DNA from 2 places in the Phyllobacterium sp. K27 genome. Region 1 is predicted to be linked to the other one. Evidence: riboswitches for the same ligand, from Rfam matches in the RefSeq annotation. Region 1 holds a riboswitch; the other holds the start of a gene.
The links. A riboswitch is a leader RNA that binds a small molecule or an ion and turns the genes downstream of it on or off. The one in region 1 is predicted to bind cobalamin.

Region 1 (4,697 bases):
GGGCGGGTATTGGCGAATTGCAAAAGCTGCTGGTGATCTTCATCGGTGCTGTATTCCAGATCATTCTCATGGTTGCCGTGGCCGTTGCCAATACAAGACGCGATCTGGTCGAGGCGGCCTATACGCTCGGTGCCAATGACCGGGGTGTGGTCAAGCGGGTGCTGATTCCTGCCAATGCGCCCGATGTGGCGGAGACATTGCGGCTGGTTCTGGGCTGGGCATGGACCTATGTCATTGTGGCTGAAATGATCGGCGCGTCGTCCGGCATTGGATATATGATTATCAATAGTCAGGCACTGCTTGCAACCGGCCAGATCATTTTTGGCATTATCGTTATCGGTATTATCGGCTTGATCTCGGACTTCCTGTTCAAGTCGGTTAATCGCCGCCTTTTCGCCTGGAGGCTCGCATGAGTACGCTGGTCATCAAAGGTGTCAGCCGCGTATTTCCAGGTGTTCGCGGCGGCCAGCCGGTGCAGGCGCTGCAATCGACGGATCTGACTGTTCCGCATAATGATTTCGTATCCATTCTGGGACCATCCGGCTGCGGAAAATCCACGCTTTTGCGTATTGTTGCGGGGCTCGACCGGCCGACGACGGGCACTGTCACGCTCGACGGCAAGGAGGTGAAGGGTCCCGGCGCAGATCGCGGTGTCGTGTTCCAGTCCTATACGCTGTTTCCCTGGCTGACGATTGAACAAAATATCGGCTTCGGCCTGACAGAGCGCGGTGTCGGTGCAAAGGAAAAAGCCGAAATCGTTGCGTCTTATATCGACAAGGTTGGGCTGAAAGGGTTTGAGAACCATTGGCCGAAGCAATTATCCGGCGGTATGCAGCAGCGCACAGCCATTGCCCGTGCCCTGGCCAATGATCCGAAGATATTGCTTTTGGATGAACCTTTCGGAGCACTGGATAACCAGACGCGCGGGCTTATGCAGGAGCTGTTGCTCAGCATTTGGGAGCGGGAACAGAAGACGGTGATCTTCGTCACGCATGATATTGAGGAAGCGATTTTTCTGGCGTCACGTGTGGTCACGATGTCAGCGCGACCGGGCCGTATCAAGTCGATAACCCCGGTCCCACTGGGACATCCGCGCCATTATACGGTAAAAGCCGCACCGGAATTTGCCCAGATGCGGCTTCAATTAACCGAAGAAATCCGCAGCGAAGCAATACTCGCCGCTGTCGAGCATTAGAGCGTTTCAGGGCTATTCTAAGTAGCTCGCCTGAACATGCGTGCAATGGCGATCAGAATACAGGCTCCGATAAAGCCCGCAATGAGATAACCCAGCCAGCCTGTAAGCCCGACGCCGACCAAGGAAAGGATTGCGTTGGCGACGATTGCGCCGACGATCCCGAGGACGATGTTCATGATGAGACCCATATTGCTCTTCATGAACATTTCTGCAAGCCAGCCCGCAACACCACCGATAATGATTGCTGCGATCCACCCGATTCCGGCATTTTCCATAATACTCTCCATTTCGTTTATTCCAGTTGAGTGAACCCGGAAGCGGGCTATTGGTTCCAACCGCGCCAGATATTTGCACTTCGTCTGCCCATAATTTTCGCTCCTGCCTAAAAATGCATCAGAAGCGGCGGCGGTCAGCCGAGATGCTGGATCGTGCAAATGGGGCTTCAACGTTGAAAAGCACTTTCAAAATACCCCGGTTAATATGTTTCTAAAATAATTGCAGTCCGCTCATGCAAATTGGCACGCTGTTTGCATTGTTAATCCTATCTGCGAACGGTGCCTTCGGGTGCAGGTCGCAACCGGATTTGCACAAACAATATGAGAGAAACGGAATGGCAAAATATAAACTCGAATATATCTGGCTCGACGGTTATTCCCCTGCGAATCTTCGTGGCAAGACGCTGATCAAGGAATTTGATGCATTTCCGACGCTGGAACAATTGCCGCTTTGGGGCTTTGATGGAAGCTCGACAATGCAGGCAGAGGGGAAAAGCTCCGATTGCGTGTTGAAGCCAGTTTCCGTCTATCTCGATAGCGAGCGCAAGAATGGCGTCCTCGTCATGTGTGAAGTCATGATGCCCGATGGCAAGACACCGCATCCTTCCAACACCCGCGCAACTATTCTCGATGATGAAGGCGCCTGGTTCGGCTTCGAGCAGGAATATTTCTTCTACAAGAACGGCCGTCCGCTCGGCTTCCCTGAAACTGGTTTTCCTGCTCCGCAGGGCCCATATTATACAGGCGTCGGCTACAGCAATGTTGGCGATATTGCCCGCAAGATCGTCGAAGAACATCTCGATATCTGCCTGAATGCCGGCATCAACCATGAAGGCATCAATGCCGAAGTGGCCAAGGGCCAGTGGGAATTCCAGGTTTTTGGCAAGGGCTCCAAGAAGGCCGCCGATGAAGTCTGGATTGCGCGTTACCTCCTGCAGCGCCTGACAGAAAAATACGGCATCGATATCGAATATCATTGCAAGCCGCTCGGCGATACTGATTGGAACGGTTCGGGCATGCATGCCAACTTCTCCACCACCTATATGCGTGAAGTCGGCGGCAAGGATTACTTCGAAAAGGTCATGGCTGCATTTGAGCAAAATTGCGCTGCTCACATCGCTGTCTATGGACCGGACAACCACATGCGCCTCACCGGCAAGCATGAAACCCAGTCAATCCATCAGTTCAGCTATGGCATTGCTGATCGCGGTGCATCGATCCGTGTTCCGCACAGCTTTGTAAACAATGGCTACCGCGGCTATCTGGAAGATCGTCGTCCGAATTCGCAGGGCGATCCATACCAGATCGCTTCGCAAATCCTGCGGACAATTTCTGAAGTGCCGGAAGATGCGGAAGAAGTTCTGGCCGCTTGATCTGGTTTGAATGATTTGAAATGGCGCAGGCATCAGCTTGCGCCATTTTCTATTTGGCGGTGCAGATCGTGGTCTATCCGATCGGTTGGCCCGTCTATTTCCCCGGTTAATTTTGGTCTGCCTGTTGACCTCGATAGGTGTGCTGCGCTCTTATGAGAACGTTCCGGTTCTCCCGTGCCGCAAGGCCGGGAGCTAAGAGGGAAGCCGGTGAAATGATTTTCACCAATGCCGGCGCTGCCCCCGCAACTGTAAACAGCGAGTTGCTGTCGCCTGAACCTGTTCAGGCAAAAGGTCACTGGGATTTCCCGGGAAGGCCAGACAGCAATACTGACCTGTGAGCCAGGAGACCTGCCGAAACATGATGAACGTCCACGGGCGGGGTGTCCCGGTGTGTCGCTTGCAATGGTTTGCCGCAGGCTGACTATCTGCAATCTTCGCCCTTGCCCCTTGCCCCCTAACAATCGGGGTTAAGCATGTCACTCGGCGCCAACACAAATCAATGCAGCAATCCGCAAGCCGTCAATGCGTCAAGCGCACCGGAAGACGTGTTTCTTGCGTGGTTGCTTTCCCGGCCTCGCGGCGCAGATCTTATCGCCGCTGCGTCGAACGAAATCATCAGGCTTGAAGCCTGTGCCGGCAAACATGCGGGCGCGAAACGTCTCCACGCGCTGTTCTGTGGCTTGATCGAAGAAATGCAGGGATTGCAGCCTTCGCAAGTTTCGCGTGTGTCCCAGTGAAGCGCAAAGTGCTGATCATCGGAATTGGCGCTGGCAATCCTGACTATGTGACCATACAGGCCGTCAATGCGCTCAATCAGGTGGATGTGTTCTTCATTCCCGATAAGGGAGCCGAGAAAGAGCAGCTATCCCGCATTCGCCGGGAAATCTGCGAGCGGTTCATTACCGATCCTGATTATCGGATGGTGGATTTTGAAACACCGATACGTCAGAAACCTTCCTCCACATACCGTGCGAGCGTGACAGATTGGCATGACAAGGTGGAGGCGACCTATGAGCATCTGCTGATGGAGGAGCTTGGCGATGATGAATGCGGTGCTTTCCTCGTCTGGGGCGATCCATCGCTTTATGACAGCACGATCCGCATTCTCGACCGGCTGAACGCCAAGGGAAGCTTTGAGCTGGACTATGATGTCATTCCAGGAATTACCAGCATTCAGGCGCTGACGGCGAGACATAAGATCGTGCTCAATCGCATCGGCGAGTCGATCACGATTACCACCGGGCGCAAGCTTGCGGAGGGTTTTCCGAACAATTCGGAAAGCGTGATCGTGATGCTCGACGGCGAGGGCGCCTTCAAAGCCGTCGAAGAGGATGTCGATATTTATTGGGGTGCCTACATAGGCACTGAGGACGAGATACTCATGTCCGGCAAGCTGCGCGAAGTGGTTGACGATATTGAGCGGCTGCGGAATGTGGCACGCGCGCAAAAAGGCTGGATCATGGATACGTATTTGCTGAAGAAGCCATATGACGAGGTTGAAGAATAGCCGCAATTATAACCCGAAGCGGTTGCCTCATGCCTTCAAAGCGCATTGGCATGACAGGCCCGGCAACCCACTCCAATAGGTGACTTGACGTAGACGGGAACAGGCGTCACCCTGTGCATGGACTTCGGGAGGAGACCATGAGAACGCAGCATGATGGCTTGCATGCCGAATATATTGAATCTGCCGTGACAGGTGATGCTGCCGCGCAGTCAGCGGTCGTTGCATCCTGGGGGCGGTCGATGCGCCTTTACGGCTTGAAGCCTGATGAGGGCACGCCGCCCAACATGCTCACAGATCAGGAGTTGCGCGAAGCGCGTGAACAGCTGGGATCGCTCATAGAAACCGCA
Region 2 (4,697 bases), 980 kb from region 1:
AGCGAGCGTCGGAGGCACAGCCGATGTCAGATCCTCTGCTTCAGGTGCGCCATAAATATGGGGAGCGACGATCAATAGAACACCAAGAGTTTTCGCCCATATCTGCTCACGAAGGACAATCAGATAGACACCGCCTGCCGTCAGAACCACGGTTATCAGCCACCAAGCCTGTCGTGTAGCCAAATCGGCTGCAGGCATGGCGGGCAATTCAGGTGCAAGGCTGAATGCCGGTGCGAAATTGAAGATGAAGAATCCTGCGAGACCCCAATAAATTCCGTTCTGTAACGTAATACGGCGGCCAAGGAAAAGTGCGGCTGCACCGGTGATCAGCGCAAAACCTGCTCCGGCCACCAGATTGATCAACAGCGTGTTACCGAAGCGCCCGAACGGCAGCTCAGGTCCGGCCTCTTCCCCATGGTCGTGCGGAGCGACCGCGGCAGGCGCGGCGTCAGTTGTAGCCGCCGGGGCATCATGGGAGTGACCTTCACCACTCGCACTTTCATATTCTTCCGCGTGTAAAATGAGCGGTACATTTTTTACATACATGGCCGGCGTCAAAACAATTCCGGCAAAAAGTCCGGCTAAGATCGTAGCCAGCAGATATTTGACCAACATGGAATTTACTCCCAATTCCAAAAGCGAGGCACCGGGCACCTGAAAAGGTCCCGGACCAAACAAACCATCATTGTTTCAATGCTTAAGAGTCGACGGCTGAATCAGTGTTTCAGCTATCAAAGACTTAATGGCAAGGAAATCCATATGAATGGCGGGAGTCGTGCGCTGTATCATGCAGCGTTTCAGAATGTGAAAGACCGACGCCATAAATAATGAACACACCAAGCAGCAAAGATACAACCGCTGTGGTCAGACGCGATGCGAGCGGGAGAGAAATTGTATTCGAAGTACGAACAGCCGCCATAACAACCTCCGTGCAGGGCCAGAAGGGACAATCCCCCTCGGTTTTGGGCACTATTACCCTATGACTGGCAGGTCTCCTGGCTCGCGGGTCGCAAGATAAATGCCGCCTTCCCGGTTTCCCAGTGACTGCTGTCCGCTTTCGCATTCAGCATGGCATCTAACCTAACCGCTCTACAGTCGCGGGGTCGGCTGCGGTGGGATCGCCCTAATGGGTACGACCGTCGCATTCCCTTTTGATCCCTTGGCCTTTGGCCAATGCGGGAACCAATCATCTTTCGAACGTTATTCACCAAGCTGTCTAAAAGTCAAACGAATCTGCGACACCTTCACCGCTGCTAACGTCATCAGGCGGGTTTAAGAGCAAACAGTGCTTCAATATCCAGAACGGACTCCAATTGTGCAGCAATAGAGTCGAGTGCAGAATCCACCCCAGCATGATAATCTAGAGTGCCAGCGGATATCCCCATAGACTTTAAGAATGCCGCCCGAAATGCATCTGCACTGAAAAGACCATGCATATAGGTGCCGAACACTTTGCCATCCGCGGATATTGCGCCGTCCGCCACGCCATCAATATTCACGGCTGGACGGATGCAATCGGGGCCAGTCGTTCGACCGAGATGAATTTCATAGCCTTTCAAGGGCAAATCAAACTGCAATGAATGGGCCTGGACATTGCGTACGGTCTTTTCCGGCTCCATAACGGTATCGATATCGAGATAACCAAGTCCTTTGATTTCGGTGGTACTTCCTTCAATCCCTTGAGGGTCCGATACCGTTTTACCAAGCATCTGGAAGCCGCCGCAAATGCCAATAATATGACCACCTCTGCGCCTGTGCAGGTCGAGATCCTGGTCCCAACCATTTTCACGGAACTGCTGAAGGTCGCCAATCGTCGATTTGGAACCCGGAATAATGACCAAACCGGCATCTGCGGGTAGCCGCTCACCACTTCGAACCATGACCACCTCAACCTGTGGTTCGGCTATAAGTGGATCAAGATCGTCAAAGTTAGCAATGCGATCAAGCACGGGAACGGCAATCTTTAATGCGCGCTCACCGCCTTTGACGAGGCGTTCCAGTACGACCGAATCTTCGGCTGGCAGACGGGAAGCATCTTTCAACCATGGAACAACCCCGAAGGACGGCCAGCCCGTAAATTGCGTAATGGATTTCAAACCATCATCGAAAAGCGAAATGTCGCCTCGAAACTTGTTGATAAGATAACCGGCGATCATATTGCGATCTTCCGGTGAAAGAATTGCATGCGTTCCCACAATCGATGCGATCACCCCGCCCCGATCAATATCGCCCACAAGCACAACCGGCACGTTGGCTTTGATGGCAAAGCCCATATTGGCGATGTCTCCGGGCCTCAGATTGATTTCCGCGGGTGATCCGGCCCCTTCAATGATCACAATGTCAGCGCCGGCGCGAACAATATCCCATGATTCCATCACCGCATCCAGCAATCTGGCCTTGTACTGCTGATAATCCCTGCCCTTTGCCTGCCCCCAGATTCTACCCTGAACAATGATCTGACTGCCAGTTTCTGACTGAGGTTTCAGTAACACCGGGTTCATGTGAACAGAAGACGGCACGCCACAAGCCAGCGCTTGCAACCACTGTGCCCGCCCGATCTCGCCACCATCATCACTCACTGCGGCATTGTTTGACATATTTTGTGGCTTGAATGGCACAACCTTCAAGCCGCGATTGCGCGCAAGTCGGCACAATCCCGCTACGAGAACGGATTTGCCAACGTCTGAGCCTGTTCCTTGCAACATGATTGCGTGTGTCATGGGCTTTGAGTAGCGGATATGTCTTTCTCTTCCTAGCCCCATGCAAGCCGTTGCACGCTTGCGTGCATTCGATAGAGTGACATGCATGAATACTCGGGAGGAACTATAATGGACGCAGTCGTTGATACGGCGCCCAGCCAATTTGAACTCAATGAAGATCAGCTGGCAATTCAGGACATGGCACGCACTTTTGCGGCTGATCAGGTAGCGCCCAGAGCACTGGCTTGGGACCGCGACAAACACTTTCCGGCTGATGTGATCCGCGAGACGGGTCCTCTTGGCATGGGCGGTATTTATGTGCGCGAAGAGTTCGGCGGATCGGGTTTGAAGCGGCTTGATGCCGTATTGATATTTGAAGCCCTTGCGGCGGCATGCCCGGCATTTTCTGCTTTCATATCAATCCACAATATGTCGACATGGATGATTGATCTATTTGGAACAGATGCTCAACGGCGGGAATTTGTACCGAAGATGACGTCTATGGAGTGGTTAGGCAGTTATTGCCTGACGGAACCGAATTCGGGCTCTGACGCTGCAGCGCTGAAGACAACCGCTGTTCTGGATGGTGATCATTACGTTTTGAACGGTGCGAAGCAGTTCATATCCGGCGCCGGTGACAGCGATATCTACGTTACCATGGTGCGCACTGGTGAGGCCGGGCCGAAAGGCATTTCCGCGTTGATCATAGCCAAGGATGCTCCCGGCCTGTCATTTGGCGCAAATGAATTCAAGATGGGCTGGAATGCACAATCCACCCGCACAGTTATGTTTGATAATTGCCGGGTGCCCGTAGCAAACCGGCTTGGCGCGGAAGGTGATGGATTCAAAATTGCCATGGGAGGGCTCGATGGCGGGCGTCTGAATATCGCAGCATGCTCTCTGGGCGGCGCTCAATCCGCACTGGACAAAGCCATTGCCTACGCGTCAGAACGCAAAGCGTTCGGCAAGGCCATTAACCAGTTTCAGGCATTGCAATTCAAGCTTGCAGATATGGAGACAGACCTTTCCGCAGCACGCATGCTGCTCTACACCGCAGCATCAAAGCTTGATGCAAAGGCGCATGACGCATCCAAATGGTCCGCAATGGCCAAGCGCTTCGTAACCGACAAAGGCTTTGATATCGCCAATGACGCTCTTCAAATCCATGGCGGTTATGGTTATCTGCACGATTATGGCGTGGAAAAAATCGTTCGCGACCTACGTGTCCACCAGATATTGGAAGGTACGAACGAGATTATGCGGGTGATCATCGCGCGGCATATGATTAAACATTAAAGCAGAATATTCAGGGAGGAGTGCTGCGATGACGACAATCGCCTTTATAGGTCTGGGCCATATGGGTAATCCGATGGCCGCCAACCTGGTCAAAGCAGGGCACACTGTTCTGGGCTTTGACCTCTTGCCAGAGAATTTATCCATTGCGACAGCCAATGGTGTAACGGTCGTATCAAGCGCCGGGTCCGCCGTCGCAGAAGCAGATGTCGTCATCACCATGCTGCCGGCGGGGAAACATGTTCTCTCGGTCTACGAATCTGTGGCAAAAGAAGCAAAAAGTAATGCGCTTTTTATTGATTCATCGACAATTGACGTCGATTCTGCACGCAAGGCGCATGAAATCGCCCATAGGAACGGACTGCTTTCCGTTGATGCGCCCGTTTCCGGCGGAATAGGCGGGGCTGCAGCAGGCACTTTGACTTTCATGGTTGGCGGGAGTGCCGATGCCTTTTCTAAAGCCGAGCCAGTGCTGAAACACATGGGCGCAAGAATTGTCCATTGTGGCGACGCCGGTAATGGTCAGGCAGCAAAAATCTGCAACAACATGATCCTTGGTATTTCAATGATTGGCGTTAGCGAGGCTTTTACGCTGGCGGAGAAGCTGGGGCTCTCCCACCAGTCGCTTTTCGACGTCGCATCAACCTCCTCCGGTCAATGCTGGTCGCTAACGACATATTGTCCGGTTCCTGGACCCGTTGCCAC

Region 2: linked by a shared signal. The riboswitch ahead of ACYJL1_RS08690 (CbtB domain-containing protein) and the one ahead of ACYJL1_RS03990 (hypothetical protein) in region 1 are both predicted to bind cobalamin.

The regions. Positions count from the first base shown of each region.
Region 1 covers NZ_CM139240.1:814,059-818,755, forward strand. The annotation lists gene ACYJL1_RS03970 (ABC transporter permease) at 1-413, shown strand, start outside; gene ACYJL1_RS03975 (ABC transporter ATP-binding protein) at 410-1,195, shown strand; gene ACYJL1_RS03980 (GlsB/YeaQ/YmgE family stress response membrane protein) at 1,213-1,470, opposite strand; gene ACYJL1_RS03985 (glutamine synthetase beta-grasp domain-containing protein) at 1,806-2,843, shown strand; cobalamin riboswitch at 2,991-3,213, shown strand; gene ACYJL1_RS03990 (hypothetical protein) at 3,317-3,580, shown strand; gene cobF (precorrin-6A synthase (deacetylating)) at 3,589-4,350, shown strand; gene ACYJL1_RS04000 (GAF domain-containing protein) at 4,488-4,697, shown strand, end outside.
Region 2 covers NZ_CM139240.1:1,792,260-1,796,956, reverse strand. The annotation lists gene ACYJL1_RS08695 (CbtA family protein) at 1-615, opposite strand, end outside; gene ACYJL1_RS08690 (CbtB domain-containing protein) at 740-919, opposite strand; cobalamin riboswitch at 969-1,202, opposite strand; gene ACYJL1_RS08685 (cobyric acid synthase) at 1,263-2,720, opposite strand; gene ACYJL1_RS08680 (isobutyryl-CoA dehydrogenase) at 2,829-3,995, shown strand; gene mmsB (3-hydroxyisobutyrate dehydrogenase) at 4,024-4,697, shown strand, end outside.